DNA from 2 places in the Pseudomonas tolaasii NCPPB 2192 genome. Region 2 is predicted to be linked to the other one. Evidence: predicted binding sites of a transcription regulator. Region 2 holds the regulator's gene; the other holds the start of a gene.
The links. The regulator sigma-54, encoded in region 2, starts transcription at its own class of promoters, with help from an activator protein. The targets are predictions, from matches to a motif close to ANTGGCATNNANNTTGCTNT.
Positions count from the first base shown of each region.

Region 1: the regulator sigma-54 is predicted to act here: its motif matches at 3,057-3,076, upstream of glnK (P-II family nitrogen regulator).

Region 1 covers NZ_PHHD01000001.1:1,238,443-1,253,835, forward strand. The annotation lists gene sutA (transcriptional regulator SutA) at 67-393, opposite strand; partial or broken gene ATI14_RS05845 (secondary thiamine-phosphate synthase enzyme YjbQ) at 496-922, opposite strand; gene ATI14_RS05850 (ammonium transporter) at 1,134-2,474, opposite strand; gene glnK (P-II family nitrogen regulator) at 2,510-2,848, opposite strand; gene ATI14_RS05860 (accessory factor UbiK family protein) at 3,272-3,535, shown strand; gene ATI14_RS05865 (YifB family Mg chelatase-like AAA ATPase) at 3,752-5,248, shown strand; gene ATI14_RS05870 (methyl-accepting chemotaxis protein) at 5,322-7,298, opposite strand; gene ATI14_RS05875 (LysR substrate-binding domain-containing protein) at 7,465-8,385, opposite strand; gene ATI14_RS05880 (NorM family multidrug efflux MATE transporter) at 8,536-9,939, shown strand; gene ATI14_RS05885 (putative bifunctional diguanylate cyclase/phosphodiesterase) at 10,067-11,731, opposite strand; gene rep (DNA helicase Rep) at 12,001-14,010, shown strand; gene ATI14_RS05895 (xanthine phosphoribosyltransferase) at 14,069-14,641, shown strand; gene ATI14_RS05900 (acetyl-CoA hydrolase/transferase C-terminal domain-containing protein) at 14,780-15,393, opposite strand, start outside.
Region 2 covers NZ_PHHD01000001.1:2,533,125-2,548,517, reverse strand. The annotation lists gene hisD (histidinol dehydrogenase) at 1-721, opposite strand, end outside; gene hisG (ATP phosphoribosyltransferase) at 850-1,485, opposite strand; gene murA (UDP-N-acetylglucosamine 1-carboxyvinyltransferase) at 1,637-2,902, opposite strand; gene ATI14_RS11790 (BolA family protein) at 2,926-3,165, opposite strand; gene ATI14_RS11785 (STAS domain-containing protein) at 3,280-3,585, opposite strand; gene ATI14_RS11780 (MlaC/ttg2D family ABC transporter substrate-binding protein) at 3,582-4,229, opposite strand; gene mlaD (outer membrane lipid asymmetry maintenance protein MlaD) at 4,241-4,708, opposite strand; gene mlaE (lipid asymmetry maintenance ABC transporter permease subunit MlaE) at 4,708-5,505, opposite strand; gene ATI14_RS11765 (ATP-binding cassette domain-containing protein) at 5,505-6,314, opposite strand; gene ATI14_RS11760 (KpsF/GutQ family sugar-phosphate isomerase) at 6,612-7,586, shown strand; gene ATI14_RS11755 (KdsC family phosphatase) at 7,587-8,111, shown strand; gene lptC (LPS export ABC transporter periplasmic protein LptC) at 8,120-8,692, shown strand; gene lptA (lipopolysaccharide transport periplasmic protein LptA) at 8,679-9,254, shown strand; gene lptB (LPS export ABC transporter ATP-binding protein) at 9,254-9,979, shown strand; gene ATI14_RS11735 (RNA polymerase factor sigma-54) at 10,165-11,658, shown strand; gene hpf (ribosome hibernation-promoting factor, HPF/YfiA family) at 11,734-12,039, shown strand; gene ptsN (PTS IIA-like nitrogen regulatory protein PtsN) at 12,050-12,514, shown strand; gene rapZ (RNase adapter RapZ) at 12,517-13,371, shown strand; gene ATI14_RS11715 (HPr family phosphocarrier protein) at 13,392-13,664, shown strand; gene ATI14_RS11710 (ZIP family metal transporter) at 13,700-14,593, opposite strand; gene ATI14_RS11705 (superoxide dismutase) at 14,627-15,238, opposite strand; gene ATI14_RS11700 (hypothetical protein) at 15,240-15,393, opposite strand, start outside.

The DNA.
Region 1 (15,393 bases), 1.3 Mb from region 2:
GCTTTCTTCCAGCCATGAAAAAGCCCGCAGCGACGGCGGGCTTTTTCCTGCAAGCGGTGGCTGACCTCAGATAGGTCGGCTGCCGTACTTGTTATCCGGCTTCTTCGGTGGATCTGCCACCACGTTAGCCTCGACTTCCTGCACTTTGCCGCCTTTAGCGAGGAACTCTTCCATCGCACGGGCCAGCGCATCGCGCTCTTTGTTCTTTGCTTCGACGCTCGGCAGTTCGTCTACCGACACCGCAGCCTTGGCTTTGCCTTTGGCCGCCGGGACCGGTGCATCATCGCCACCGTCGTCGTCAGCAACGTCTTCAGCCGCCGCCTCAAGACCTTCTTCAGTCTCGTCGTCGTCACCTACTTCGAGTTCGTCGTTTTCCAGATCATCGTCGCTCATGTTCTACCTCATGACTTGCGAAAAGCAGATTAGTTATAGCCCAGCTTCACCCTCTGTCGAGGTCGCTGGAAAAAAATCAACATCCACCGGGTTTCCAGTGGCTTATGCCTCATCACCATGCAACGTGGCGAGGACTTTACGAGCACCGCCATGATCACGGTGCTCGCCCAGATAAACACCTTGCCAGGTCCCCATCGCCAAGCGGCCGGCCTTGACCGGCAAACTCAGCTGGCAGCCCAGGAGACTGGCCTTGAAGTGCGCCGGCAGATCATCCGGACCTTCGTCGTTGTGTTCAAACCCTGCCTGGCCTTGCGGCACCAGCAAGTTTAAAAAAACGCTCGAAATCACGGCGAACCGCCGGGTCGGCGTTCTCGTTGACCGTCAACGACGCCGAGGTGTGCTGCAGCCACAGATGCAACAAGCCCACGCGACACGCCTTCAATTCAGGCAGGCCGGCGAGCAACTCGTCCGTCACCAGATGAAAGCCCCGGGGCTTGGCCCGCAGGGTAATCAGGGTCTGTTGCCACATACAGTTCTCCGCCCATCGGCGCGCATTCTAGCGCGCTCTGGGAAAAAACAAAGTGTCGAATACGCCTACATACCTGTAAGACTTTCACACGCTGAAAAGTGCCCTGTGCGCCCCATCACAAACTTGACGCAAAAAGCGGTACAACGCCCTATGACTGACAAACCCCAGACAAAAAAATGCCCGGCAAGCCGGGCATCTTTTTTACGCGTACTTACAAGTTGTAGCCGCGCTCGTTGTGTTGTGCCAGGTCGAGGCCGACCGCCTCTTCTTCGTCGGTGACCCGCAGGCCCATCACCGCATCCAGCACCTTGAGGATGATGAACGTCACGATGGCCGTGTAGATCACGGTGAAGCCGACGCCTTTGCACTGGATCCAGACTTGCGCCGCGATGTCAGTGGTGGCCGCGTTGAAGCCGCCCAGGGAAGGTGCAGCGAACACGCCGGTCAGGATCGCGCCGAGGATACCGCCGATACCGTGTACGCCGAAGGCGTCCAGGGAGTCGTCGTAGCCCAGCTTGCGTTTCAGGGTGGTGGCGCAGAAGAAGCACACCACGCCCGCTGCCAAACCAATCACCAGAGCGCCCATCGGGCCCACGGTGCCGGCAGCCGGGGTGATTGCCACAAGGCCCGCCACCACACCCGAGGCGATGCCCAGCGCACTTGGCTTACCGTGGGTGACCCACTCGGCGAACATCCAGCCCAGCGCCGCAGCAGCGGTAGCGATCTGGGTCACCAGCATCGCCATGCCGGCAGTGCCGTTGGCCGCTGCCGCGGAGCCGGCGTTGAAGCCGAACCAGCCGATCCACAGCATGGCTGCGCCGATCAGGGTGTAACCCAGGTTGTGCGGTGCCATCGGAGTGGTCGGGAAGCCCTTGCGCTTGCCCAAAACCAGGCACGCCACCAGGCCGGCCACACCGGCGTTGATGTGCACCACGGTGCCGCCTGCGAAGTCCAGCACGCCCCAGTCGCCCAGCAACGAGCCCGGACCGCCCCACACCATGTGGGCAATCGGCGCGTAAACCAGGGTGAACCAGACGCCCATGAAAATCAGCATCGCGGAGAACTTCATACGCTCGGCGAAAGCACCGACGATCAGCGCAGGCGTAATGATGGCAAACGTCATCTGGAAGGTGACGAACACCGCCTCAGGGAACAGCGCCGCAGGGCCGGTGATGCTCGCCGGGGTCACGCCCGACAGGAACAGTTTCGACAGGCCGCCGACGAACGAGTTGAGGTTGACGACGCCTGCTTCCATACCGGTGGTGTCGAACGCCATGCTGTAGCCGTAAACGAACCACAGGATGGTGATCAGGCCGGTGATGGCGAAGCACTGCATCATCACGGAAAGAATGTTTTTGGAGCGAACCATGCCGCCGTAGAACAGCGCCAGGCCCGGAATGGTCATGAACAGCACCAGCGCGGTGGATGTGAGCATCCACGCCGTGTCGCCGGAATTGAGGACTGGAGCAGGGGCTGGATCCGCCGCCAATGCCAGGGCCGGCATTACGAGGGACAACAGGGCTCCTAGCCCTGCGAATTTACGCAGAGTCATATTGTTTTCTCCTGGGGCGTTGGGGGTTTGGCGGCTTAGATTGCGTCGGTATCGGTTTCGCCGGTACGGATGCGAATAGCCTGTTCCAGATTGACCACGAAGATCTTGCCGTCACCGATCTTGCCGGTGTTGGCCGCCTTGGTTATCGCCTCGATAACCCGGTCAAGATCCTTGTCGTCAATGGCGACATCAATCTTCACCTTTGGCAGGAAATCGACCACGTATTCCGCGCCGCGATACAGCTCGGTGTGACCCTTCTGCCGACCGAAGCCTTTGACCTCAGTAACGGTAATGCCCTGCACGCCGATCTCGGACAACGACTCGCGTACATCGTCCAACTTGAACGGCTTGATGATGGCAGTGACTAGCTTCATGAAAACTCTCTCCCGAATTGGTGGACTTGCCCCAGGAAAACAAACCCGTCTCAAGTCTAAGCGCAGTGCCTGGCTTTGTAACGCGTCGTCGCCTCGGCATTTACCGTCGCGACGCCAGCGAACCACTGGTGACGAAACCTGTACCCCTGATCCGTCGGCGCACTGCATTCGTCACAGCGACTGCATCAGTGCATGGGTCATGATCGTCTAAGCAGAAACCTTGCCAGCTCCGTAAAAATCACTGAAATCAATCCTTTGCCCGCTTGTGCCCACCTGCGGGGCTTTTTGGCGGCGCCATTGCGCACTCAAACGGTGCGCGACCGCCCGGCCCGCTGCGCGAAAAGCGTGCGCACTGAGCTGCGAAAAAAGACTATAGACGCTGCGTGATACACTGCCGGCCAACAGTTTTCCGGAATATTTCCCATGCTCGCGCCCAAAGACCTCCTCGACGCCCTGAGCGGCCACGCCTCTCGCCTATTCAGCGGCGACACCTCGCTGCCCCGCAACGAAATCGAAAGCCAGTTCAAGGCCCTGCTGCAAAGCGGCTTCAGCAAGCTCGACCTGGTCAGCCGGGAAGAGTTTGACAGCCAGATGGTGGTGATCGCCCGTACCCGCGCGCGGCTGGAGAGCCTGGAGGCCAAAGTGGCGGAACTGGAAGCGCGATTGACGCCGCCCTCTGCGGAATAACCGCGGTCAATGTGGGACCTGGCTTGCCTGCGATAGCGGTTTGTCAGTAAGCCCGGTGATGTCTGGCCCACCGCCATCGCAGGCAAGCCAGCTCCCACATAAAGCTCTACGGGCTGCTTTGGATACGTTCTGTAAAACGTCCCCCGCAGCCCCCTTCCCCACCTCGTCTACCCTTGAAAAACCCGCAGGAAGCGGCCTCCCTTTCAAGGAACGAGCATGTCCCTCGCCATTGTCCACAGTCGCGCCCAAATTGGCGTTGAAGCTCCCGCCGTCACCGTCGAAGTGCACATGGCCAACGGCCTGCCATCCCTGACGCTGGTTGGCCTGCCGGAAACCGCCGTGAAGGAAAGCAAGGACCGCGTGCGCAGCGCCATCCTCAACTGCGCGCTGCAATATCCGGCCCGGCGCATCACCCTCAATCTCGCGCCCGCCGACCTGCCCAAGGACGGCGGGCGCTTTGATTTGGCGATTGCCCTGGGAATCCTGGCGGCCAGTGTGCAGGTGCCGTCGTTGATGCTCGATGACGTGGAATGCCTCGGGGAATTGGCGCTGTCCGGCGAGGTGCGGGCCGTGAAAGGCGTGCTGCCGGCCGCGTTGGCGGCGCGCAAGGCCGGGCGCACCGTGATAGTGCCGCGGGCAAATGCCGAGGAAGCGTGCCTGGCGTCGGGGTTGAAGGTGATTGCCGTGGATCACCTGCTGCAAGTGGTGGCGCACCTCAATGGGCAGGTGCCGATTGAGCCTTACAGGTCAGATGGCCTGCTGTATTTGAACAAGCCTTATCCGGATTTGAGCGAGGTGCAGGGCCAGCTGGCAGCCAAACGCGCGTTGCTCATTGCCGCAGCAGGCGCGCATAACCTGTTGTTCAGCGGGCCGCCGGGCACCGGCAAAACACTGCTCGCCAGCCGCCTTCCCGGCTTGCTGCCACCTTTGAGTGAGCAGGAAGCCCTGGAAGTGGCCGCGATTCAGTCCGTGGTCAGCCTGGCGCCGTTGAGCCACTGGCCACATCGCCCCTTTCGCCAGCCACACCATTCGGCCTCCGGCCCCGCGCTGGTGGGCGGTGGATCAAAGCCGCAACCGGGTGAAATCACGCTGGCCCATCACGGCGTATTGTTTCTGGATGAACTGCCGGAATTTGATCGCAAGGTGCTGGAAGTACTGCGCGAACCCCTGGAGTCAGGCCATATCGTAATTTCCCGCGCCCGCGACCGCGTGAGCTTCCCCGCCCGCTTCCAGCTCGTCGCGGCAATGAACCCCTGCCCCTGCGGCTACATGGGCGAACCCAGCGGGCGCTGCCGTTGCACGCCGGAGCAAATCCAGCGTTACCGCAACAAGCTCTCGGGGCCGTTGCTGGACCGGATCGACCTGCACCTGACCGTCGCCCGGGAAACTACTGCGCTCAACCCCAGCCAACAGCCTGGCGACACGACGGCAAAGGCTTCAGCACAAGTCGCCGAAGCCCGCGAACGCCAACAAAAACGCCAGGGTTGTGCCAATGCCTTCCTCGACCTGCCGGGCTTGCGCGCGCACTGCCAACTGGCCAAGGCCGATGAAAACTGGCTGGAGAGCGCCTGCGAGCGGCTGACGTTATCGCTGCGCGCGGCTCACAGGCTGCTCAAGGTCGCGCGCACCCTGGCTGACCTTGAACAGGTGGAGAACATTGCCCGGCATCATTTGGCCGAGGCCCTGCAATATCGGCCTGCGGCGGTCAGCTAACTTTTTGAGGCAAACGAACTGCTGTGGCGAGCGGGCTTGTTGTGGCGAGGGAGCAAGCTCCCTCGCCACAGCCCTAGCGGAAGCGGTCCACTTCCTGGCGCAAGCCGGCCGCCAGGGTTTCCAGTTCCTTGGCGGTGATCGCCAGGTTTGAAACCACTTCGCGCTGTTCGCTATTGGCCAGCGCAATGCTTTGCAGGTTGCTGCTGAGCACGTTCGCAGTGCTGCTCTGCTCCTGGGTGGCGGTGGTAATCGCGGCAAATTGCTGGCCGGCCGAGCGGCTTTGCTCGTCGATGCGCGCTAACGCTGAGGCCACATCGGCATTGCGCGACAGGCCTTCCTGCATCAGCACGTTGCCGTGTTCCATGGTGCTGATGGCGTTGCCGGTTTCCTGCTGGATACTCTGGATCATCACCGAAATTTCATCCGTGGCCTGGCGGGTGCGCGACGCCAGGTTGCGCACTTCGTCCGCCACCACGGCAAAACCTCGGCCTTGTTCACCGGCGCGAGCAGCCTCAATGGCGGCGTTGAGCGCCAACAGGTTGGTTTGCTCGGCAATCGAGGTGATCACCCCTACGATCCCGCCGATTTCCTGGGAACGCTGGCCCAAGGTGTTGATCACCGTGGCCGTGCTGTTCAGCGCGGTGGCGATATGTTCCAGGGACGACGACGCCTCTTGCATCGAGGTACGGCCAATGCGGGTCTGTTGCGCATTTTCCTGCGCAAGCCGCTCGGTGTTGCCCATGTTGTCGGCGATGTTCAGCGACGTGGCGCTGAATTCTTCCACCGCGCCCGCCATGCTGGTGATCTCGCCGGACTGCTGCTCCATGCCCTCATACGCGCCGCCCGACAACCCGGACAGCGCCTGCGCACGGCTGTTGACCTCTTCGGCCGCCTTGCGAATGTGCGACACCATGGTCGACAGCGCCTCGCCCATCTGGTTGAAACTGCGCGCCAGCTGGCCGATTTCGTCATGGCTGGACACGTTCAGGCGCGCGCTCAAATCCCCTGCGCCCAAGGCTTCGGCCTGACGCACCAAGTCACTCAGAGGCTGCAATTTGCTGCGCAGTAACCAGACTGCCGCGCCGACAGCCAACAACATCGCCAGCACGCTGCCGATCACCAGGCGAATACCCACGGCCCAGGTCACCGCGCGGATTTCCGATTTCGGCATGCTCGCCACCACCGACCACGGGCCGCCTTCAAACGGCACCGAGACGCTGTAGAAATCTTCGTTCTTGTCGCTCCAGAAGCGGCCTTCGCCCGGCTTCTTCGCCAGGTCGACCATCACCGGCACGGCCTGGTCCAGCGCCTGCACGCCCGCCGGTGGCACCAGCCAGTGTTTCTGCTCATCCAGCAACGCCAGTGAGCCGGTCTGGCCGATCCGGAAGCGCTTGAGGTTTTCGAACTGGGCTTTCTGCTCATCGGTGTAATCGAAGCCGATGAACAACACGGCAATGACTTTGCCGCTGGCGTCGCGCACCGGGCTGTATTGGGTCATGTAGGAACGGTCGAACAGTACCGCGCGGCCTACATAATTCTGACCCGCCAGCAAGCGCTGGTAGGCCGGATGCTGGTGGTCGAGCACGGTGCCGATGGCACGGTTGCCGTCCTGCTTGGTCAGGGAGGTACTGATGCGGATGAAGTCTTCGCCGCTGCGCACGAACACGGTGGCCACGCCGCCGGACATCTGCTTGAACTCATCCACTTCTTCGAAGTTGTTGTTCAGCACCTGATCGCCCAGGTAAAGGCTTGGGGTCTGTACACCGGCCACGGTCACCGGCTGGTCCGCGTGCACGCTCAACCCTGCGCCGAAGCGCTTTTCAAACAGCCCGCTCAAACGCTGGGTACTTTCGCGCAAGGTGCTGTGGAAGGTATTGAGTTGGTCGGCCAGCAGGCGCGCCTCGCTGGCCAGGTGCTCCTCGCGGGTGTCGAGGTTGGCGGAGTCGAGGGAACGCAGGGCAAAAACAGTGCTGCCGCTGATGACGACAGCCAGAATCACGGCCAAGGCGAGGCCTAACTGGGACGCGATCCGAGCGCGAGGTTGAGACATAGAAGCTCCTGGCCGAGGCCAGGATCATCCTGATCTCTTAGCGTTGCTCGGCAAATTATCTGGTGGGAAACGTTGAAACGCGGGGGTTCCAACACACCTTCTTCGGCGGGCACGGCCAATACTTGAGCGATTCGCAGGGGTATCGCGCAAACGATTGCACGAACGGTCAATCCAGACGCTCAACCTGAGGCAGTTCCATGGCCTTGACTTCGCCCTGAAGAAACTCCGCCAGCCGGCGCAAACGCTCGCCGCCGGGGCGGGTTTTCGGCCACACCAGATAGTAATTTTCCCGGCTCGCCACTGCGGTTGGCCAGGGCAGGCTGAGGCGCCCCTGGGCCACGTCTTCGGCCACCATCAGCAAGTCGCCCATGGAAACGCCATAACCCCGCGCGGCGGCGATCATGCCCAGCTCCAGCGTGTCGAACACCTGCCCGCCCTTGAGGGAAACCTGGGACGACAGCCCCATGCGCTCCAGCCAGTTGCGCCAGTCGCGGCGGTCGGGTGTGGGGTGCAGCAGTTCGGCGGCGGCCAGGCGGTTCACATCCCACGGGCCGTCATCGAGCAGGTTCGGCGCACCGACCGGAATCAACAGCTCGGGGAACAGGTAGCACGCCTCCCAATCTGCCGGGAAATGCCCGTAGCTCAACAGCACCGCGCAGTCGAAGGGTTCCTGGTTGAAGTCGACTTCATCCACGCTCATCCACGCGCTGGTCAATTGCACTTCATTACCCGACTGCAAGGCGCGGAAGCGGCTGATCCGCGCCAGCAGCCAGCGCATGGTCAGGGTGGACGGCGCCTTCATGCGCAAGATGTCGTCTTCGGCATTCAGGGTATGGCAGGCGCGCTCCAGCGCCGCGAAACCTTCGCGCACGCCAGGCAATAACAGGCGCGCCGCTTCAGTGAGTTGCAGGCTGCGCCCGCTGCGCTGGAACAGGCGGCAGGCAAAATGTTCTTCAAGGGTGCGGATATGCCGGCTGACGGCACTTTGAGTGATCGACAACTCGTCCGCCGCCCGAGTGAATGAGTTGTGGCGGGAGGCTGCCTCAAAGGCGCGCAGGGCATAAAGCGGGGGAAGACGACGGGTCATAAGGAAAGATCCTACAGCGCAATGCCTCACCCTACCAGAATCGCCATACATGAGTTTTAGTCATGCGGATGATCGCTTTTATCCTTTTGTGGAAGGCGCCCGAAGCGCCGAGAATCAACCCTCCCCCAACCCTCTGACTTTTCGAGCGTGATGATCATGCAACATCCGGCGCGTACCGAACTCTGGGCCATTCTGCGGCTGTCAGGGCCGTTGATTGCTTCACAGTTGGCACACATGCTGATGGTGCTGACCGACACCCTGATGATGGCCCGCCTGAGCCCCGAGGCGTTGGCCGGCGGCGGCCTGGGCGCGGCGAGCTACTCGTTCGTGGCGATTTTCTGCATCGGCGTGATTGCCGCCGTGGGCACCCTCGTGGCCATTCGGCACGGCGCCGGCGACATCGAAGGCGCGACTCGCCTCACTCAGGCCGGGCTTTGGCTGGCGTGGCTGATGGCACTGGTTGCCGCGTTGCTGCTTTGGAACCTCAAACCCGTGCTGCTGATGTTCGGCCAGACCCCAACCAACGTGCAGTCGGCGGGGCAATTTCTGACGATCCTGCCCTTCGCCCTGCCCGGCTACCTGAGTTTCATGGCCCTGCGCGGTTTCACCAGCGCCATCGGCAAGGCAACGCCGGTGATGGTGATCAGCCTGTGCGGCACAGTGCTCAACTACCTGCTCAACCACGCACTGATCGAGGGCCTGTTCGGCCTGCCGAAACTGGGCTTGGTGGGCATCGGCCTGGTGACTGCGATTGTCGCCAACAGCATGGCGTTGGCATTGTGGTTTTACATCCGCAGTAACCGGACTTACTCGGCCTATCCGCTGGGCAACGGTTTGCTGCGCCTCAACACCCAATATCTGCGCGAACTATGGCGCCTGGGCCTGCCCATTGGCGGCACGTACGCGGTGGAAGTCGGGCTGTTTGCCTTTGCGGCGCTGTGCATGGGCACCATGGGCAGCACGCAGTTGGCGGCGCATCAGATTGCCCTGCAAATCGTCTCGGTGGCCTTCATGGTGCCGGCGGGGATGTCCTACGCGATCACCATGCGCATCGGCCAGCATTACGGCGCCGGGCAACTGGTGCATGCGCGTTTGGCCGGGCGAGTCGGCATCGGCTTTGGTGCGGCGGTGATGTTGGGGTTCGCCGCTGTGCTGTGGCTGTTTTCCGACCCGTTAATAGGACTGTTCCTGGACCATAACGACCCCGCCTTCCATGACGTCATCGTATTGGCCGTCAGCTTGCTGGCTGTCGCGGCCTGGTTTGAACTGTTCGACGGCGTGCAGACCATTGCCATGGGCTGCATTCGCGGGCTGAAGGACGCCAAGACGACGTTTCTGGTGGGTTTGGGTTGTTACTGGCTGATCGGCGCGCCGTCCGCCTGGTTGATGGCGTTCACCCTGGGCTGGGGGCCGACCGGCGTGTGGTGGGGTCTGGCGCTGGGCCTGGCGTGCGCGGCTGTGAGCTTGACCTGGGCGTTTGAGGTGAAGATGAAACGCATGATTCGGCGGGAGCCTGAAGTTCGCGCTGAATTCCAGGCCATGCAACCCGACTGATTGAATGTACTCAGTCCATGTGGGAGCTGGCTTGCCTGCGATGACAGTGTGTCAGGCAAAACATCTGTTACTGATGCACCGCTATCGCAGGCAAGCCAGCTTCCACAGTTGATCGGGTTTGCCACTCTCAGCCCAACAAAACCTGCTGGCTCTTGCCGAACGTCAGGTATTCCACCAGCTCCGGCAACGGCAGCGGCTTGCTGATCAAGTAACCCTGCGCCTGATCACACCCAAATAAACGCAACAACGCCAACTGCTCTGGCGTTTCCACCCCCTCGGCCACCACTTCCAGATTCAGGTTGTGGGCCAGGTTGATCATGGCGTGCACCAGCTTGCGATTTTCTTCGCGTTCTTCCATGCCGCCGACGAAGCTCTTGTCGATCTTCAACAACGCAATCGGAAGGCTGTTGAGGTGCACGAATGACGAGAAGCCGGTGCCGAAGTCATCCAGAGAAAAACGCACACCAAGGCGGCCGAGGGCGTCCATGGTTTGCTTGACCAGATCGCTGCGGCGCATCACGGCAGTTTCGGTCAGTTCGAATTCCAGCCACTGCGCTTCCACGCCTCGTTCGGCAATCAGCCGGCTCAGCGTAGAAAGCAACTGGCTGTCCTGGAACTGGCGGAACGACAGGTTCACCGCCATGTGCAACGGCGGCAGGCCGCGCTCGCGCAGGTCTTGCATGTCACGCAGGGCACGGGAAATCACCCAGTAGCCCAACGGCACGATCAGCCCGCTTTGCTCGGCCAAGGGCACGAATTCGCTCGGCGGCAACAGCCCGCGCTCGCCATGGCGCCAGCGCACCAAGGCTTCGAGGCCAACGATGTGCCCGTCGTCCAGGTCCAGGCGCGGCTGGTAATGCAGTTCCAGTTCGTCACGGCGCAAGGCGCGGCGCAGTTCGCTTTCGAGGTCGGCCAGGCTGCGCGCGTTGCGGTTGATGCGTTCGTTGAAGATATGAAAGGTGCAACCCTGTGTGCTTTTGGCTTGCTGCATGGCGATGTGCGCGTGCCACATCAGGGGGTCGGCGCCGGCACGGGCGCGGGCGTGGGCCACGCCGAGGCTGCAGCCGATCAGCAGGCTTTCGCCATCCACCCAGTAGGGCTCGGCCATGACTTCGGTGATGCGTTCGGCCATCCACTCGGCGCGCTGGGGGGCGCGGCGGGTGTCGATCAGCAGCGCGAATTCATCGCTGCCCAGGCGCGCCAGTTGGTCGCCGGCTTCCAGCTGGCTTTTGAGGCGCGACACCACCTGCAGGATCAGGCGATCACCGGCCTGGTGGCCGAGGGCATCGTTGGCATGCCGGAAGTTGTCGAGGTCCAGATGGCCGAGGGCCAGGCCGCGCCCTTCGTTTTCCGCCAGACGCGCCGCCAGCAAGGTCTGGAACCCCTGCCGATTGGCGATGCCGGTGAGCGGGTCCTGTTCGGCAAGGCGTTGCAGGGTGTTTTCCAGCACACCGCGCTCGCGAACATGGCGCAGGCAGCGTCGCAATGTATCGGCGTCCAATACATCAAGAATCAGCCAGTCACTGACGCCCAGCGGCGACACCAGCGGCTCCTGCTCCAAAAGCAACACACACGGCAAGCTGCAACGGCCGGGGCCGGGCTGCAGGCTTGGGGTGGTCAATAACACGGCACCGTGGTCGTCATCGAACAGACGACTCACCGAGTCCCAGTTGGGGGCGCTGATCAGCACAACCCCATCGCCCATCGGCACCAGGCACTCGCGCAATAACGCTGCCCACGCTGGCTCATCGGCCAGTAGCAGCAAACGCAAGGGTTCGACAGGCGTAGACAAGCTAGCTCCCTAGACTCGGCAAGATTTCGTTGGCGGCGGGCATTATGACGTGCGGCCTGACAATCACCAATGATAGTAATTATCAAATACGCAGGCTTCCTGCCTTGGTCGCAACCTTAGCCGGAAAAAGCCCCCCACATCCTGCGGCAAAGTATCAAAACCGGCAAATTTAGATCGAGTGGTACGTCACACTGTCGTTCTGTGAGAGCAGAATCCTGCGAGCCTGTTAAAATGCCCGCCCTTTTGATCAACGACTCCCTGAACTCTGTATGTCCCGACTCAATCCCCGGCAGCAAGAAGCCGTGAACTACGTCGGCGGCCCTCTATTGGTGCTCGCCGGTGCAGGCTCCGGCAAGACCAGCGTGATCACCCGCAAGATCGCGCACCTGATCCAGAACTGCGGCATCCGCGCCCAGTACATCGTCGCCATGACCTTCACCAACAAGGCCGCGCGGGAAATGAAGGAGCGTGTCGGCACGCTGCTCAAAAGCGGCGAAGGTCGCGGCCTCACCGTGTGCACGTTCCACAACCTGGGCCTGAACATCATCCGCAAGGAGCACGCGCGGCTGGGCTACAAGCCGGGCTTCTCGATCTTTGACGAGACGGATGTGAAGTCGCTGATGACCGACATCATGCAGAAGGAATACGCAGGCGACGACGGCGTGGACGAGATCAAGAACATGATCGGCGCCTGGAAAAACGACCTGATCCTGCCCGCCCAGGCCGTGGAAAACGCGCGCAACCCCAAGGAACAGACCGCCGCCATCGTCTACACCCACTACCAGCGCACGCTCAAGGCGTTCAACGCGGTGGACTTCGACGACCTGATCCTGCTGCCGGTGAAGCTGTTCGAGGAACACGCCGATATCCTCGAAAAATGGCAGAACAAGGTGCGCTACCTGCTGGTGGACGAATACCAGGACACCAACGCCAGCCAATACCTGCTGGTGAAAATGCTGATCGGCAAACGCAACCAGTTCACCGTGGTAGGCGACGACGACCAGTCGATCTACGCCTGGCGCGGCGCGCGCCCGGAAAACCTGATGCTGCTCAAGGACGATTACCCGTCCCTGAAAGTGGTGATGCTGGAGCAGAACTACCGCTCCACCAGCCGCATCCTGCGCTGCGCCAACGTGTTGATCTCCAACAACCCCCACGAGTTTGAAAAACAACTGTGGAGTGAGATGGGCCACGGTGACGAGATCCGCGTGATCCGCTGCCGCAACGAAGACGCCGAAGCCGAGCGCGTGGCCATGGAAATCCTCAGCCTGCACCTGCGCACCGACCGGCCGTACAGCGACTTTGCGATCCTCTATCGCGGCAACTACCAGGCCAAGCTGATCGAGCTGAAATTGCAGCACCACCAGGTGCCGTATCGCCTGTCAGGCGGCAACAGCTTTTTCGGACGCCAGGAAGTGAAAGACCTGATGGCCTACTTCCGCCTGATCGTAAACCCGGACGACGACAACGCCTTCCTGCGCGTGATCAACGTGCCGCGCCGCGAAATCGGCTCCACCACGCTGGAAAAGCTCGGCAACTACGCCACCGAACGCAAAATCTCGATGTACGCCGCCACCGACGAAATCGGCCTGGGCGAACACCTGGACACGCGTTTCACCGATCGCCTGTCACGCTTCAAGCGTTTCATGGACAAGGTGCGCGAGCAGTGCGCCGGCGAAGACCCGATCAGCGCGCTGCGCAGCATGGTCATGGACATCGACTACGAGAACTGGCTGCGCACCAACAGTTCCAGCGACAAGGCCGCCGACTACCGCATGAGCAACGTGTGGTTCCTGATCGAGGCGCTGAAGAACACCCTGGAAAAAGACGAAGACGGCGAGATGACCGTCGAAGACGCCATCGGCAAGCTGGTACTGCGCGACATGCTCGAGCGTCAGCAGGAAGAGGAAGACGGCGCCGAAGGCGTGCAGATGATGACCTTGCATGCGTCCAAGGGCCTGGAATTTCCCTACGTGTTCATCATGGGCATGGAAGAGGAAATTCTCCCACACCGTTCCAGCATTGAAGCTGACACCATCGAGGAAGAGCGCCGACTGGCCTACGTGGGCATCACCCGCGCGCGCCAGACCCTGGCGTTCACCTTTGCCGCCAAGCGCAAGCAATACGGCGAAATCATCGATTGTGCCCCCAGCCGGTTCCTGGATGAGCTGCCGCCGGACGACCTGGCCTGGGAAGGCAATGACGACACCCCGACCGAGGTGAAGGCCGTTCGCGGCAACACCGCCCTGGCGGATATACGCGCGATGTTAAAGCGCTAGAATCGACTACTTTTTAATCTACTTTCGGCGCACATCGCGCCATTAGAGGAAGCTTTCCGTGGAAGCACTGCACAAGAAAATTCGCGAAGAAGGCATCGTGCTTTCCGATCAGGTACTCAAGGTCGACGCCTTTCTGAACCACCAGATCGACCCGGCGCTGATGAAACTGATCGGCGACGAATTCGCCGCGCTGTTCAAGGACTCGGGCATCACCAAGATCGTCACCATCGAAGCCTCCGGCATTGCACCGGCGATCATGACCGGGCTGAACCTCGGCGTGCCGGTGATCTTCGCCCGCAAGCAACAGTCCCTGACCCTGACCGAAAACCTGCTGTCGGCGACGGTGTACTCCTTCACCAAGAAAGTCGAAAGCACCGTGGCGATTTCCCCGCGCCACCTGACCAGCAGCGACCGTGTGCTGGTGATCGATGACTTTTTGGCCAATGGCAAAGCGTCCCAGGCGCTGATTTCGATCATCAAGCAGGCGGGCGCTACCGTGGCGGGCCTGGGGATTGTGATCGAGAAATCGTTCCAGGGCGGCCGTGCGGAACTGGATGCGCAGGGTTACCGGGTTGAGTCGCTGGCGCGGGTCAAGTCGCTGGCCGGTGGCGTGGTCACCTTCATCGAGTAACCGCTGCCCCTGAGTGGGTAGGGTAAAAAATGTGGGAGCTGGCTTGCCTGCGATAAGAGCCTGACAGTCGACATATCTGTCGCCTGACACACCGATATCGCAGGCAAGCCAGCTCCCACAGTTGGTTTTGTGGGGGCCTTAGTGCGCGGTGGCCTGTAGGCCGGCGAGCAGCAACCGCTGATAGAGGTCTTCTTTCAGCCCCTCCGGCTTATCCAGCCGCATCCGCTCCAGATGCTTGGGAAACGCCTCCGGCTCCGGGGCGTCCAGCGCGGCCTTGCCCAGTTCCAGAATCTCCGTCAGCTTGAATTTGCTTTTGAGCCAGTTCAACGCCCGCAACAAGTCCCGCTCTTCATCGGTGAAATCACTGCCCAGCGGGTATTCGGGGAACAAGCGACGATGCCTGGCCTGAATCGCCTTGAGCCGCTCCGGCGTGTTATCGGCAAAGCGTGGGTCAAGGCGGAAATCCTCCGGCAACTTGTCGGCTTTTTGCGCTTGCTTGATCAAGTCGCCCTGGAAGCGTGAGTCGGTCACATTGAGCAGCGCTTCAATCACCTTGGCATCCGTCTGACCCCGCAAGTCGGCAATTCCGTACTCGGTAATCACGATATCCCGCAAATGCCGGGGAATCGTGCAGTGGCCGTATTCCCACACGATATTGGAACTGACCTCCCCCGCCGACTCGCGCCAACTGCGCAAAATCAGGATCGACCGTGCGCCTTCGAGCGCATGCCCTTGCGCAACAAAGTTGTACT
Region 2 (15,393 bases):
CGGCGATCATATCGATACCGACCTGGCCGAACACGTGGCGCTTGGCGGTGGCGACATAGATGTTGCCGGGGCCGACCACCTTGTCGACCTTCGGCACGCTTTCGGTGCCGTAAGCCAGGGCTGCAACGGCCTGGGCGCCGCCGATGGTGAACACGCGGTCGACGCCGGCGATGCACGCTGCCGCCAACACCAGTTCGTTGATTTCACCGCGCGGGGTTGGCACCACCATGACCACTTCGGTCACGCCGGCCACCTTGGCCGGAATCGCGTTCATCAATACCGACGACGGGTAGGACGCTTTACCGCCTGGCACGTACAGGCCAGCGCGGTCCAGCGGCGTGACCTTCTGGCCCAGCACGGTGCCGTCGGCCTCGGTGTAGCTCCAGGAGTCCTGTTTCTGTTTTTCGTGGTAGCTGCGCACGCGCGCCGCCGCGATTTCCAGGGCTTCGCGCTGAGGCGCAGTAATGCGTGTCAGGGCCAGCTCCAGGCGCTCGCGGGGCAGAATCAAGTCAGCCATGGACTTGACGTCCAGGCCGTCGAATTGGCGGGTGAAGTCCACCAACGCCGCATCACCGCGCTCGCGCACGGCCTTGATAATGTCGAGCACTCGCCCGTTGACCGAATCGTCGGACACGCTTTCCCAGCTCAGCAGATGATCCAGATGATGGGCGAAATCCGGGTCGGCAGCGTTGAGTCGGGCAATTGCAGTGGACGTGGTCATAGCGAGGGCCTCAATAGAATTGGCAAAAACTCAGGCGCCCTAAACTAGCAGTCGTTTCCGCTTGGGCACCTGAGAATTCTGGCTATGAGGCGGATAGACGGGCGCAGCCGTTCAGCTACGCGGGTAAGTCAACCGCGGTGTCGCGACTCCACTGCCTTGCGCAGGGTGTCGATCAACGCCTGGATACGAGCGTGCTGCATCTTCATCGATGCCTTGTTGACGATCAGGCGGGAGCTGATGTCGGCGATGAAATCCTGTGGCTCAAGGCCGTTGGCACGCAGGGTGTTGCCGGTGTCGACCACATCGATGATCTTGTCGGCCAGGCCGATCAGCGGCGCCAGCTCCATCGAACCGTAGAGCTTGATGATGTCGACCTGGCGCCCTTGCTCGGCGTAGTAACGCTTGGCAACGTTGACGAACTTGGTGGCCACGCGCAGGCGGCCCTTGGGCTCGACATCACCGACACGGCCGGCGGTCATCAGCTTGCATAGGGCGATGCGCAGGTCCAAAGGCTCGTACAGGCCCTGGCCACCGTATTCCATCAGCACGTCTTTACCGGCGACACCCAGGTCAGCCGCGCCATGCTCAACGTAGGTCGGCACGTCGGTAGCCCGCACGATCAGCAGGCGAACGTCGTCCTGGGTCGTGGGGATGATCAGCTTGCGGCTCTTGTCCGGATTCTCGGTCGGCACGATGCCCGCTTCAGCCAGAAGCGGCAAAGTGTCGTCAAGGATGCGGCCCTTGGACAGTGCGATGGTCAACATGGGAAACGTCAGTCCTTCATCAGGCTATTGCTGTCCGGTCGCAAACGGCGCCAGACACAGATCGAGGCCATTACAGCCCCGATTTGAAACAAATCAGCTAACAGCAACTGTGGCGAGGGAGCTTGCTCCCTCGCCACAGGTAACGCCGGGACTAGCCCGGCACGCGGCGAATTTTCGCGCCGAGCATCTGCAGTTTCTCTTCGATGCACTCGTAGCCACGGTCTATGTGGTAGATGCGATCGATCAGCGTGTCGCCTTCGGCGATCAGTGCCGAGATGACCAGGCTGGCCGAAGCACGCAGGTCGGTGGCCATCACTGGCGCGCCCTTGAGCTTGTCGGTGCCGGTCACAATGGCGGTGTTGCCTTCAACCTGGATCTTGGCGCCCATGCGGTGCAGCTCGTACACGTGCATGAAGCGGTTTTCGAAGATGGTTTCGATCACGGCCCCCGTGCCTTCGGCAATCGCATTCAGGGAGATGAACTGCGCCTGCATGTCGGTCGGGAATGCCGGGTATGGAGCGGTACGCACATTGACGGCTTTAGGGCGCTTGCCGTGCATGTTCAGCTCGATCCAGTCTTCACCGGTGGTGATTTCGGCACCGGCTTCGCGCAGTTTTTCCAGGACCGCTTCCAGGATGGTCGGATCGGTGTCCTTGACCTTGACGCGGCCACCGGTCACGGCGGCGGCCACCAGGTAGGTGCCGGTCTCGATACGGTCTGGCATGACCTTGTAGGTGGCGGTGTGCAGACGCTCTACACCATCGATGGTGATGGTGTCGGTGCCGGCGCCGGAAACCTTGGCGCCCATGGCGTTCAGGAAGTTGGCCAGGTCGACCACTTCAGGCTCGCGCGCGGCGTTTTGCAGGACACTGCGGCCTTTGGCCAGGGCAGCGGCCATCATGATGTTTTCGGTACCGGTCACGCTGACGGTGTCGAAGAAGAAATTCGCACCGCGCAGGCCGCCTTCCGGCGCCTTGGCCTTGATATAACCGCCTTCGACGTCGATGACAGCGCCCATGGCTTCAAGGCCACGGATGTGCAGGTCAACCGGACGCGAGCCGATGGCGCAACCGCCAGGCAGGGCCACTTCGGCTTCGCCGAAACGGGCAACCATCGGGCCCAGCACCAGGATCGACGCACGCATGGTTTTCACCAGTTCGTACGGGGCAACCAGAGTCTTGATAGTGCGCGGGTCGATTTCGACCGCCAGCTTCTCGTCGATCACAGGCTCGATGCCCATGCGGCCGAACAGCTCGATCATGGTGGTGATGTCGTGCAGGTGCGGCAGGTTGGCCACAGTCACCGGGCCGTCGCACAGCAGGGTCGCTGCCAGAATCGGCAGCGCAGAGTTTTTCGCACCGGAAATGCGGATCTCGCCATCAAGGCGGGCACCGCCGGTAATAATCAATTTATCCATAAGAATCTCGACGCCTTGGGGGCTCAGGTGCGCTCGGCCCAGGCCGCGCGGCTGAAAAATTTCATAGTGACCGCGTGGATGCTGCCATCGGTGATCCACGGGTTCAAATGGGCATAGATCTGCTGCTGACGCTTGACCGGGCTCAATGCCGCCAGTTCATCGCTAATCACGTTCAGCTGGAAATTGCAGCCTTCGCCTTCAACTTCAACGATCGTTTCCGGCAGCTTTCCTTCAAGGAAGCTCTTAACTTCTAGGGCCTGCATGCTCAACCTCTATCGGCGCCCAGTGCGCACGGGTCGCACATCATACAAAAAAGCCCCGCGCCTGCGAACCCCGCATAGCAGGACTCTGACGGGGGGCTTCTTTAATAATGTGTATTAAGGATGCGCCAGAAGCTCAGTCAGGCCGGAAACCTCAGCGATTTCACGCATATCCTCAGGCAGCGCGCGAATGCTCACCGGTTTTTTGATTGCTTGAGCGTCGCGCATGAAGCACAGCAGCAACGAAAGGCCGACACTGCTGGACTTGGTGACCGCCGAGCAATCGAGCACCAGCGCCGGAGCGTTGCTGGCGTTGATCAGCGCCTGGCCCTGTTTGCGCAGGTCAGGCCCGGAGCGGTAATCGAGCACACCGCTGAGGAACAACTCACCGGCGTCGCCAAGACGCACAGCCGATTCGGTCATTGCGCAGACTTCCCGGCTTCTTTATCGGAATTTTCCTTGGCCTTGGCCACTTCACCGGCCCAGCCGTTGATGGTCTTGTCCAGATCATTGCCATTGCGCTGCATGGCGTCGGCGAACTGATCACGGAACAGTTTGCCGATGTTGATGCCGTTGATGATCACGTTGCGCAGTTTCCAGTCTCCATTGACCTTTTCCAGCGTGTACTGCACAGGGTAAACCGCGCCGTTATTGCCTTTGACGGTCATGCTGACGCTGGTACGGTCACCCGACTCATCGCCCGCAGGCGCGACGGTGATGCCCTGGTTGTTGTACTCAAGCAGAGCGTTGCCGTAGAACTGGAACAGGCCCTTCTTGAAGTTTTCCTGGAAGGTCTGCATCTGTGCAGGGGTGGCCTTGCGAGAATATTTGACCGTCATGATGCTGCGGGAAATGCCTTCAGCGTCGACCACCGGGCCGACGATGGTGTTCAGCGCATCGTAAAACTTGGTCGGGTCCTGCTTGTACTGTTCCTTGTTGGCTGTCAGGTCAGCCAGCATCTTGCTGGTGGTGTCTTGCACCAGATCGTGCGCAGAACCCGCCGCGTTGGCCATCAGCGGCAGCGCTGCGAGCAGAACCAGCAGGCCGCGTCGCAAGGTAGAGATCATGAACAGATTCCTCATTTGGCGTCTTTATTGACCGTATTGAGCAGGAATTTACCGATCAGGTCTTCCAGCACCAGCGACGACTGTGTGTCGTGGATGGTCGAACCATCCTTGAGCAGGGCTGTTTCCCCACCCACGCTAACACCGATGTATTTCTCGCCCAGCAGACCCGCAGTGAGGATAGATGCAGTGGAGTCAGTCGGCAGGTTATCTACCTTCTTGTCGACTTGCATGGTCACTCGCCCGGTGAAGCTGTCGCGATCCAGATCGATTGCCGTGACCTTGCCGATCGTCACACCGGCCATGGTCACTTTAGCTCTGACAGTCAAACCGGCGATATTGTCGAAGTACGCGTAAAGTTTATAAGTGTCGGCCGTAGGGCTGGCCGAAAGGCCGCTGACTCGCAGGGCCAGCAACAGTAAAGCCAGGATGCCAGCCAGCAAGAAAAGGCCGACACCGATTTCCACAGTGCGGTTTTGCATCAGAAATCTCCAAACATCAAGGCGGTCAAAATGAAGTCAAGGCCCAGTACCGCCAGCGAGGCGTACACAACGGTCTTGGTGGTGGCGCGACTGATCCCTTCTGAAGTGGGCTCACAGTCGTAGCCTTGGAATACGGCGATCCAGGTCACTACAAAGGCGAAAACGATGCTTTTAATGATGCCGTTGAGCACGTCGCCACTGAAGGTCACGCTGTTTTGCATGTTGCCCCAGTAAGAGCCGTCGTAGACGCCCAGCCAGTCAACCGCAACCCACGAACCGCCCCAAATGCCCACCACGCTGAAGATCATCGCCAGCAGCGGCAGGGAAATGAAGCCGGCCCACAGGCGCGGGGCAACAATGTATTTGAGCGGGTCGACGCCGATCATTTCCAGGCTCGACAGTTGCTCGGTGGACTTCATGTTGCCGATCTCGGCAGTCAGCGCAGAGCCAGCGCGGCCGGCGAACAGTAACGCGGTGACCACCGGCCCGAGCTCACGCAGCAGCGTCAGGGCAACCATCTGGCCCACCGCCTGTTCGGAACCGTAGCTGGAAAGAATATTGAAGCCCTGCAACGCCAGCACCATGCCGATGAAAATACCGGACACCACAATGATGACCAGGGACATTACGCCCACGGAATGCAGCTGCTTGATCAGCAGGCCAAAACCGCCACCGATGCCACCACGGCCGAGCAAGGCATGAAACAGAAAGATCGTCGAACGCCCGAGCACTTCGACCATGTCGATGCCGGAGCGACCGAAAAGGCGCACGCGCTCAAGTAAAGATTTCTTGCGCATCAGCGCTTCCCCAGAAGATCTGAGCGGTAATCCGCTGCCGGAAAGTGAAAAGGCACCGGACCATCAGGGTCGCCGGTCATGAATTGGCGGATGCGCGGGTTGTCGGCGTTCATCAATTCTTCAGGCGTGCCCTGGCCCAGTACCTGGCCATCGCCGACGACATAAAGGTAGTCGGCAATGCTCGCGGTTTCGGCCAAATCGTGGGAAACCACGATGCTGGTGATGCCCAGCGCATCGTTGAGCAGACGGATCAGGCGCACCAGCACGCCCATGGCGATCGGGTCCTGGCCTACGAAAGGCTCGTCGTACATCAGAATTTGTGGATCCAGCGCAATGGCCCGCGCCAGGGCGACACGGCGCTTCATGCCGCCGGACAACTCGTCGGGCATCAGTTCAGTGGCACCACGAAGGCCTACGGCCTGCAGTTTCAGCAGAACAATGTCACGAATCATTTCATCGGACAGCTGGGTATGCACCCGCAGCGGAAAAGCCACGTTTTCGAAAACGTCGAGGTCGGTAAACAGCGCGCCGCTCTGGAACAGTACGCCCATGTGCTTGCGCGCATCGAACAGGTCGCTGCGCGACAGTGTCGGCAGGTTCTGGCCGTTGACCCACACTTCGCCGGCGCTGGGCCGCAATTGCATGCCCATCAGGCGCAACAACGTGGTCTTGCCGCAACCGGAAGGCCCCATGATGCCCGTGACTTTACCGCGGGGAATGCGAATATCGACGTTATTGAAGATGCTGCGCGACCCGCGCTTGAAGGTAAGACCCTTCAGCTCGACCGCGTAGGCGTTATCGGCACTCATCTAATCTCCTTGGGATGCAGCCTTTCACTCAGACACCATGTTTGCGACTTTCGTTTGCAACGGATGCGCAATAGTTAGCACATGGGTTGGGCGGACCGAACTGGCGGCGAACTATATCACTGCTGGTACAGAGCCCCCAAGGCCGGAACTGCGCTTGTTCAGATTCGGGACAGGGAAAAAGCATTGCGTGAGATGAATCTCACACGCTTCTCGAACAAACCCTGACGAACTAGCGTGAGGGAATTGATCATTACCGCTATAATCGCCGACTTTTCGTCAGGCTATACGATTTCAGACATGAGCCAATCCAGCGACCTTATTCAATCCGCACAACGCACTATCCGCCTGGAGCTAGAAGCCGTAGAAGGCTTGCTGGCCCATATCGACGCGGATTTCGTACGCGCCTGCGAGATGATTCTGGCCAGCAAGGGCCGCGTTGTCGTGGTCGGCATGGGCAAATCCGGCCACGTCGGCAACAAGATCGCCGCAACCCTGGCCAGCACCGGAACCACCGCGTTTTTCGTACACCCGGCCGAAGCCAGCCACGGCGACATGGGCATGATCACCAAGGATGACATCATCCTGGCCCTGTCCAACTCCGGCACCACCAACGAAATCGTGACGTTGCTGCCGCTGATCAAGCGCCTGGGCATCCAGATGATCAGCATCACCGGCAACCCGGAGTCCACGCTGGCCAAGGCTGCCGAAGTGAACCTCAATGTCCACGTAGCCCACGAGGCCTGCCCGCTGAACCTGGCGCCGACCTCCTCGACCACCGCCGCCCTGGTCATGGGCGATGCCCTGGCGGTGGCGCTGCTGGACGCCCGCGGCTTTACCGCGGAAGATTTTGCCTTCTCGCACCCGGGCGGGGCCCTGGGCCGTCGCCTGCTGCTCAAGGTGGAAAATGTGATGCACACCGGTGAGGAGTTGCCCAGCGTGCAACGCGGCGCCCTGCTCAAGGAGGCGTTGATGGAAATGAGCCTCAAGCGCCTGGGCATGACGGCCATCCTGGAAACCGACGGCCGCCTCGCCGGCGTGTTCACCGACGGCGACTTGCGCCGCGCCCTGGACCGCAACCTCGACATCCAGACCGCAAAGATCGATGAAGTCATGACGCCCCACGGCAAGACCGCCCGCCCCGACATGCTGGCGGCCGAGGCGTTGAAGATCATGGAAGACCATAAAATTCTCGCGCTGGTCGTGGTTGACCGCGATGATCGCCCGATTGGCGCCCTGAACATGCACGACTTGCTGCGTGCGGGAGTGATGTAAATGACAGCCGACCTGCTGCAACGCGGCAAAAACATCAAGCTGGCGATTTTCGACGTGGACGGCGTGCTGACGGATGGCCGCCTGTACTTCCTCGAAGATGGCAGCGAATTCAAGACGTTCAACACCCTCGACGGCCAAGGCATCAAAATGTTGATGGCGGCGGGTGTGCAAACCGCGATTATCAGCGGTCGAAAGACGCCGGTTGTGGAGCGCCGCGCACAAAACCTGGGGATTCCTCACCTGTATCAGGGCCGCGAGGATAAACTCGTGGTTCTGGACGAGCTTCTTGGCCAACTCAACCTAAGCTATGAACAGGTCGCCTATCTGGGTGATGACCTGCCTGACCTGCCGGTGATCCGCCGGGTCGGCCTGGGCATGGCCGTGGCAAACGCTGCGGCGTTTGTTCGCGAACACGCACATGGCATCACGACGGCACGTGGCGGCGAAGGCGCTGCCCGCGAGTTCTGCGAATTGATCCTGCGTGCCCAGGGCAGTCTTGAAGCGGCCCACGCCGCCTACCTATAGAGCGTTTTATGCTGAGCAAAAAGATTCGCAACTTTCTGTTATTCGCAGTGATCGCCGCGCTGTTTCTGGCGGTGGGCTACTGGAATATCAGCCCGGAGCGCTTCCTCGACAAGCCTGTTGTGCAGGTTGACGAAGGCGTTATCGACTATTACGCAACCAATGCCTATAGCGTGCAATTCCTGCCTGATGGCAAGGTGCAGTACGAAATGACGGCCGACAGGGTCGATCACGTGAAGGCTTCCGAGGTCACCCTGCTGACCAAGCCGGACATGAACCTGTACCGCGGCACCGAATTCCCGTGGCACGTCACCAGCGAGCGTGGCGAGGTCAACCCGGACGGTACCCAGGTGGAACTGATTGATTCGGTTCGCGTTGCGCGCACCGATGAAAAGAACCGCGACACCATTATTACCAGCAGTCGCATGACCGTTTTCCCACAACAGCAATATGCGCAGACCGAGCAAGACGTTAGAATCGACGGCGCTGGCGGTGTATCGACTGGCAAGGGAATGAAAGCGTATTTGAAAGAAAGCAGGATACACCTGCTATCGAACGTAAGAGGACAGTATGAGGCTCGTTAAAACTCTCCCTATTTTGCTCGGTCTGGGCGCAGCACTGGGAAGCGTGAGCGCCTGGGCTCTGCCGAACGATAGCCAGCAGCCGATTCACATTCAGGCTGACGACGCTCAGCTGGATGACAAGCAAGGTGTGGCCACCTACACAGGCGGCGTGATCATTACCCAGGGTTCGATGAAGATCACCGGCAACACAGTGACCCTCACGCGCACCCCGGGCGGCGACATTGACGTGGTAACGTCGGTAGGCAACCTGGCGTACTTCGAACAGAAGCAAGCGGCTGCCGACCCGGCTCCAATGAAGGGCTATGGCAAGACCATCCAGTACCACGCCCAGCAAAACCGCATCATCCTGATCGACCAGGCCAGGGTTGTCAGCAGTGACGGCAACACCACTGACGGTGAAAAGATCACCTATGACACCGTGAAACAGATCGCACAGGCCGGCCGTGCCAACGGCTCGAAAATCGGAACGCCGAAGCCGCGCATCGACATGGTTATCCAGCCGAAGCAGAAAGATGGCGCCGCCCAGCCTGCGCCTAAACCCGCAGCGAAGAAGACGAATTAATGGCAACCCTGAAAGCCCAGCATCTGGCCAAGGCCTATAAAAGCCGTCAGGTCGTGCGCGACGTCAGCCTGTCGATCGACAGCGGCCAGATCGTCGGCCTGCTCGGCCCTAACGGCGCCGGCAAGACCACGTGCTTCTACATGATCGTCGGGCTGGTTCAGGCCGATCAGGGCCGCGTCCTGATCGACGACCTGGACGTCAGCCACCAACCCATGCACGGCCGCGCCCGCGCCGGTATCGGCTATCTCCCACAGGAAGCGTCGATCTTCCGCAAACTGTCGGTGTCCGACAACATCATGGCGATCCTTGAAACCCGCAAGGAACTCGACCGTGACGGCCGTCGCAAGGAGCTGGAAAGCCTGCTGCAGGAATTCCACATCAACCACATCCGCGACAACCTCGGCATGAGCTTGTCGGGGGGTGAGCGCCGCCGTGTGGAAATCGCCCGTGCACTGGCCACCGCGCCCAAGTTCATCCTGCTGGATGAACCCTTTGCCGGCGTCGACCCGATCTCGGTGGGCGATATCAAGCAGATCATCCACCACCTCAAGGCCAAGGGCATCGGCGTGCTGATCACGGACCACAACGTCCGCGAGACCCTGGATATCTGTGAAACCGCCTATATCGTCAACGACGGTCAACTGATCGCCGAAGGCGACTCAGCCACCATCCTGGCCAATGAACTGGTCAAGGAAGTGTACCTGGGCCACGAGTTCCGCCTGTAAGCAGCACGGTGTCACGGCAGGCCGCCAAAGCGCGCGCGAGTCAATAAAAACCTCTACTTTTTTATTGTTACCGCGCTCTAGGCAAAGCCCCCGATATCAGGCATATAATTTGCTTATGTTTGGCGCTCACGCGCCCTGTCGTGGATGGCGCATTGCGCCGGCGAATAAGGTGTTAAGCCCCTGCCATGAAACCATCGCTAGTCCTGAGAATGGGCCAGCAGCTGACGATGACACCGCAGCTGCAACAGGCCATCCGCCTGCTCCAATTGTCGACCCTGGACCTGCAACAGGAAATCCAGGAGGCCCTGGAGTCCAATCCGATGCTCGAACGCCAGGAAGAAGGCGACGACTTCGACAATGCAGACCCGCTGGCCGATAACATCGAGCAAAAACCCAACTCCGACGTGCAAGAACCCTCCTACCAGGAAACCGCCCCAACGGTGGATAACCTCGAGGAAGGTGAATGGAACGAACGCATTCCCAACGAGCTTCCGGTCGATACTGCCTGGGAAGACGTTTACCAGACCAGCGCCAGCAGCCTGCCAAGCAATGATGACGATGAGTGGGATTTCACCACCCGCACGTCCGCCGGCGAGAGCCTGCAGAGTCATTTGCTGTGGCAATTGAACCTGGCGCCGATGTCCGACACCGACCGCCTGATTGCCGTCACCTTGATCGACTGCATCAACAATCAGGGTTACCTGGACGAGACGCTCGAAGAAATTCTTGAGGCGTTCGACCCGGAACTGGACATTGAGCTGGACGAAATCGAAGCTGTTCTGCACCGCATCCAGCAATTCGAGCCTGCCGGCATAGGCGCCCGCACCCTCAGCGAATGCCTGTTGCTGCAATTGCGCCAGTTGCCCGCCAAAACCCCTTGGCTCGCCGAAGCCCAGCGCCTGGTCACCGACTACATCGACCTGCTGGGCAGCCGCGACTACAGCCAGTTGATGCGCCGCATGAAGCTCAAGGAAGACGACCTGCGCCAGGTGATCGAGCTGGTGCAGAGCCTCAACCCGCGCCCGGGCTCGCAGATCGAATCCAGCGAGGCGGAATACGTCGTTCCTGACGTGATCGTCCGCAAGGACAACGAGCGCTGGCTCGTGGAGCTGAATCAGGAGTCGGTGCCGCGCCTGCGCGTCAACCCGCAATACGCAGGTTTTGTACGCCGTGCCGACACCAGCGCCGACAACACCTTCATGCGCAACCAGTTGCAGGAAGCGCGCTGGTTCATCAAGAGCCTGCAAAGCCGCAACGAAACCCTGATGAAAGTCGCCACCCAAATTGTCGAGCACCAGCGCGGCTTCCTGGAATATGGCGACGAAGCGATGAAACCGCTGGTTTTGCACGATATTGCCGAAGCCGTTGGCATGCACGAATCGACGATTTCCCGGGTCACCACCCAGAAATTCATGCATACCCCACGGGGTATTTATGAGTTGAAATACTTTTTCTCCAGCCATGTCAGCACCTCCGAAGGCGGCGAATGCTCGTCCACGGCGATCCGCGCGATCATCAAAAAACTGGTTGCCGCGGAAAATCAGAAAAAGCCATTGAGTGACAGTAAGATCGCTGGTTTACTGGAGGCACAAGGCATTCAGGTCGCCCGTCGAACCGTCGCCAAGTACCGCGAGTCCCTCGGGATCGCGCCTTCCAGCGAGCGCAAGCGTTTGATGTGACGGGCGGGCCATAGCGTTCCAGTGGTGGGTATTTCTGCCCACCGCTTTATGCACTGGCAACGAAGGAGAAGCTGTATGCAAGTCAACATCAGTGGACACCAACTGGAAGTAACCAAGCCCCTGCGTGAATACACCGAGAGCAAGCTGAACAAGCTTGCGGGGCATTTTGACAAGATCACCAACGTGCAGGTCATCATGGAGGTCGACAAGCTCAAGCAGAAAATCGAGGCCACCCTGCACGTACCGAATGCGAAGCTCGTCGCCAATGCGGAGCATGAAGACATGTACGCTGCGATTGACTCGCTCTACGACAAGCTGGACCGCCAACTCATAAAGCATAAGGAAAAGAATCTGCACCTGATGCAAGGTACAGGTCGTTAACTCTCCCCCCATGATCCGACTTGAAACCATCCTGACCCCCGGCCGTTCCCTTGTGAACGTGCCGGGCGGCAGTAAAAAGCGCGCCCTCGAACAAATTGCCAACCTGATCGGCCGTGAAGTGCCCGAACTGGACACGCAAGCTGTGTACGAAGCGCTTATTGCCCGTGAAAAACTCGGTTCTACCGGTTTTGGCAACGGCATAGCCATTCCTCACTGCCGCCTGCAAGGCTGTGAATCCCCGGTGAGCGCCCTGCTCCACCTGGACGCTCCTATCGATTTTGACGCCATCGACGGTGCTCCGGTCGACCTGCTCTTTGTTCTGCTGGTCCCGCAAGCTGCCACCGATGCACACCTGGAACTGCTTCGGCAGATCGCCAGCATGCTCGACCGCAAGGAAGTACGCGACAAACTGCGCAGCGCCAAAAGCAACGAGGCGCTCTATCAGGTAGTCCTGGATGAACAAAACGGGCAGTAATCATGCGTTTGATCATCGTCAGCGGCCGTTCCGGCTCGGGTAAAAGCACCGCCCTCAACGTGCTTGAGGACAGTGGTTTCTACTGCATCGACAACCTGCCCGCCGGCCTGCTGCCGGAACTGGCGGAACGGGCACTGATCCATACCGAACTGGCGCAACCGCTGGTCGCCGTTTCGATTGACGCCCGCAACCTGCCCAGCCACCTCTCGCGTTTTCCCGAATTGCTCGCAGAAGTGCGTGCCAAGCATATCCATTGCGACGTGCTGTACCTGGACGCCGATGAAGAAACGCTGCTAAAGCGCTTTTCCGAAACCCGTCGCCGCCACCCCCTCAGCAGCCCGCATCGCTCCCTCGCCGAGGCGATCGAGGATGAAACTACATTGCTCGGCCCGATCATTGACCTGGCCGATCTGAAGATCAACACCACGGGGCTGAACCTGTATCAGCTGCGCGACGCCATCAAGCTGCGCCTGCTGAACCAGCCGGAACCCGGCACGGCATTTCTCGTGGAGTCATTTGGCTTCAAGCGTGGCATGCCGGTGGATGCGGACCTGGTGTTCGACGTGCGTTGCCTGCCGAATCCGTACTGGAAACCGGAGCTGCGTGAACAGTCCGGGCTGGACCAGCCGGTGGCCGATTACCTGGCGGCACAGCCGGATGTAGAGGAAATGTTTCAGGACATCTCCAGTTATTTGCTTAAATGGCTGCCGCGTTTCGCCGCGAGCAATCGGGCTTATGTCACCATTGCCATTGGCTGCACCGGGGGCCATCACCGTTCCGTTTACCTGACTGAACGCCTGGGCCAGGTGCTGCAACAAACCCTCAAGAACGTCCAGGTCCGCCACCGCGACCTTTAGCTGAAAGGAACACCCCCGCGATGCCCGCTCTGGAAATTGAAATCATCAACAAGCTGGGCCTGCACGCCCGAGCTTCCGCCAAGTTCGTCGGCGTTGCCGGCCAGTTCCCTTGCCAGATACGCGCCGGGCGCACCCCGGAATCCATGGTCGATGGCAAAAGCATCATGGCCATGATGATGCTGGCCGCGGGTAAAGGCACCAAGATTCACTTGAAGACGGAAGGCGAGCAGGAAGATGAAGCCATGGCCGCACTGGTGGCGCTGATCAATAATTTCTTTGATGAGGGTGAATGAACTCACTCTTGAGGGCAGGTGAAGCCGCAATGGCTTCACCCCAACGCAGTATCCATCACCATCATTAAACAGAACCCGATGCACAGCCCCAGGCTGGCAAGTTTTTCGTGGCCATTGCGGCGCGATTCGGGAATCACCTCGTGGGTGACCACCAACAGCATCGCGCCGGCGGCAAGCGCCAGGCCCAAAGGCAGCAACACTTCAGCCAGGCTCACCAACCAGGCACAGAGCACGGCGAACACCGGCTCGACCAAGCCTGAAGCGGCGCCAATCAAGAACGCCTTGACCCTCGACATTCCGGCCCCCGCCAATACCAACGCGATCACCAAGCCTTCCGGCACGTCCTGCAAGGCAATGCCCATGGCCAGGCTATCGGCATCCGGCATTCCGCCACCGGCGGAAACACCCACCGCCATACCTTCCGGGATGTTGTGGGCAATGATGGCAAACACGAATAGCCAAATACGCGGCGGGATCACCGGTTTATCCGGCGTGCCCACCAGCATTTCCGGGCTGGCGCCCGAGACCTTGCGATCAACCAGATACAAGCCGAAAGCCCCAAGCATAATGCCGAAGCTGATCAGCCCGCTGGCTCCCCATGGCGAGAGCCCCAGGCTTTCAGCGGCTGCAATACCCGGCACAATCAACGAAAAAGCCGTCGCCGCAAGCATCACGCCGGCGCCAAAGCCCAACAAGGTATCGCTCAACGCCACCGGCATCCGGCGAATCACCAGCACTGGCACCGCGCCCAACGCCGTGCCGAGCGCGCAGATCGCCCCGCCCTGCAAGGCACGCAGAATGCGCGGTTCAAGATTCAGCCAGGCCAGCCCGTGGGCCACCAGCAAAGCAGTTCCCGCCAACAGCAACAACGAGCCGAACGCGTAGCGAAACATTCGCCCGCTGCTGATCGCCAGTGTTTCAGTGCCCATAGTCGGCCTTAGATCTTGTTATTGGAGTCAATATCAGGCCAGGGCGGCCTGGTAGCGTGCGGCAACTTCCGGCCAGTTGATGACACTGTAGAAGGCGTTGATGTATTCCGGGCGGCGGTTTTGATACAGCAGGTAATACGCATGCTCCCAGACATCCAGACCGAGGATCGGCGTATTGCCGCTCATCAACGGGCTGTCCTGATTTCCACTGCTTTCCACCACAAGGGTCTTTTGCGGGGTGACGCTCAACCAGGCCCAGCCGCTGCCGAAGCGGGTCAACGCAGCCTTGGTGAAAGCCTCCTTGAAACTGTCGAAGCCACCCAGCTGTTCCTCAATGGCTATGCCCAGTGCGCCCTCGGGTTTGCCACCACCTTTGGGTGACATTACCGCCCAGAACAAGGAATGGTTGGCATGACCGCCACCCTGGTTGATCACCGCTGCGCGTAGTTTTTCCGGCAGTTGTTGCACGCTGGAAACCAGTTTCTCAACCGGCCACCCCACGAACTCAGTGCCCTCGACCGCAGCGTTGAGGTTATTGATGTAGGTCTGATGGTGTTTGGTGTAGTGGATCTCCATGGTTTGCGCATCGATATGCGGCTCCAGGGCGTCATAGGCGTAAGGCAAGGCAGGCAAGGTGTAGGTCATATCAATGAGCTCCGTAATAAGGACTGTTGCGGGTTGACGCATCCGTGTGCGCCGCAGTGCCGCCCAGCAGGCGGTGAGTACGTGGGTACTCACCGTGATCGCTGATGAAATTCAATAGTTCGACGTAGGTTTTGCTGCTCTGGCGCAACGCCGCC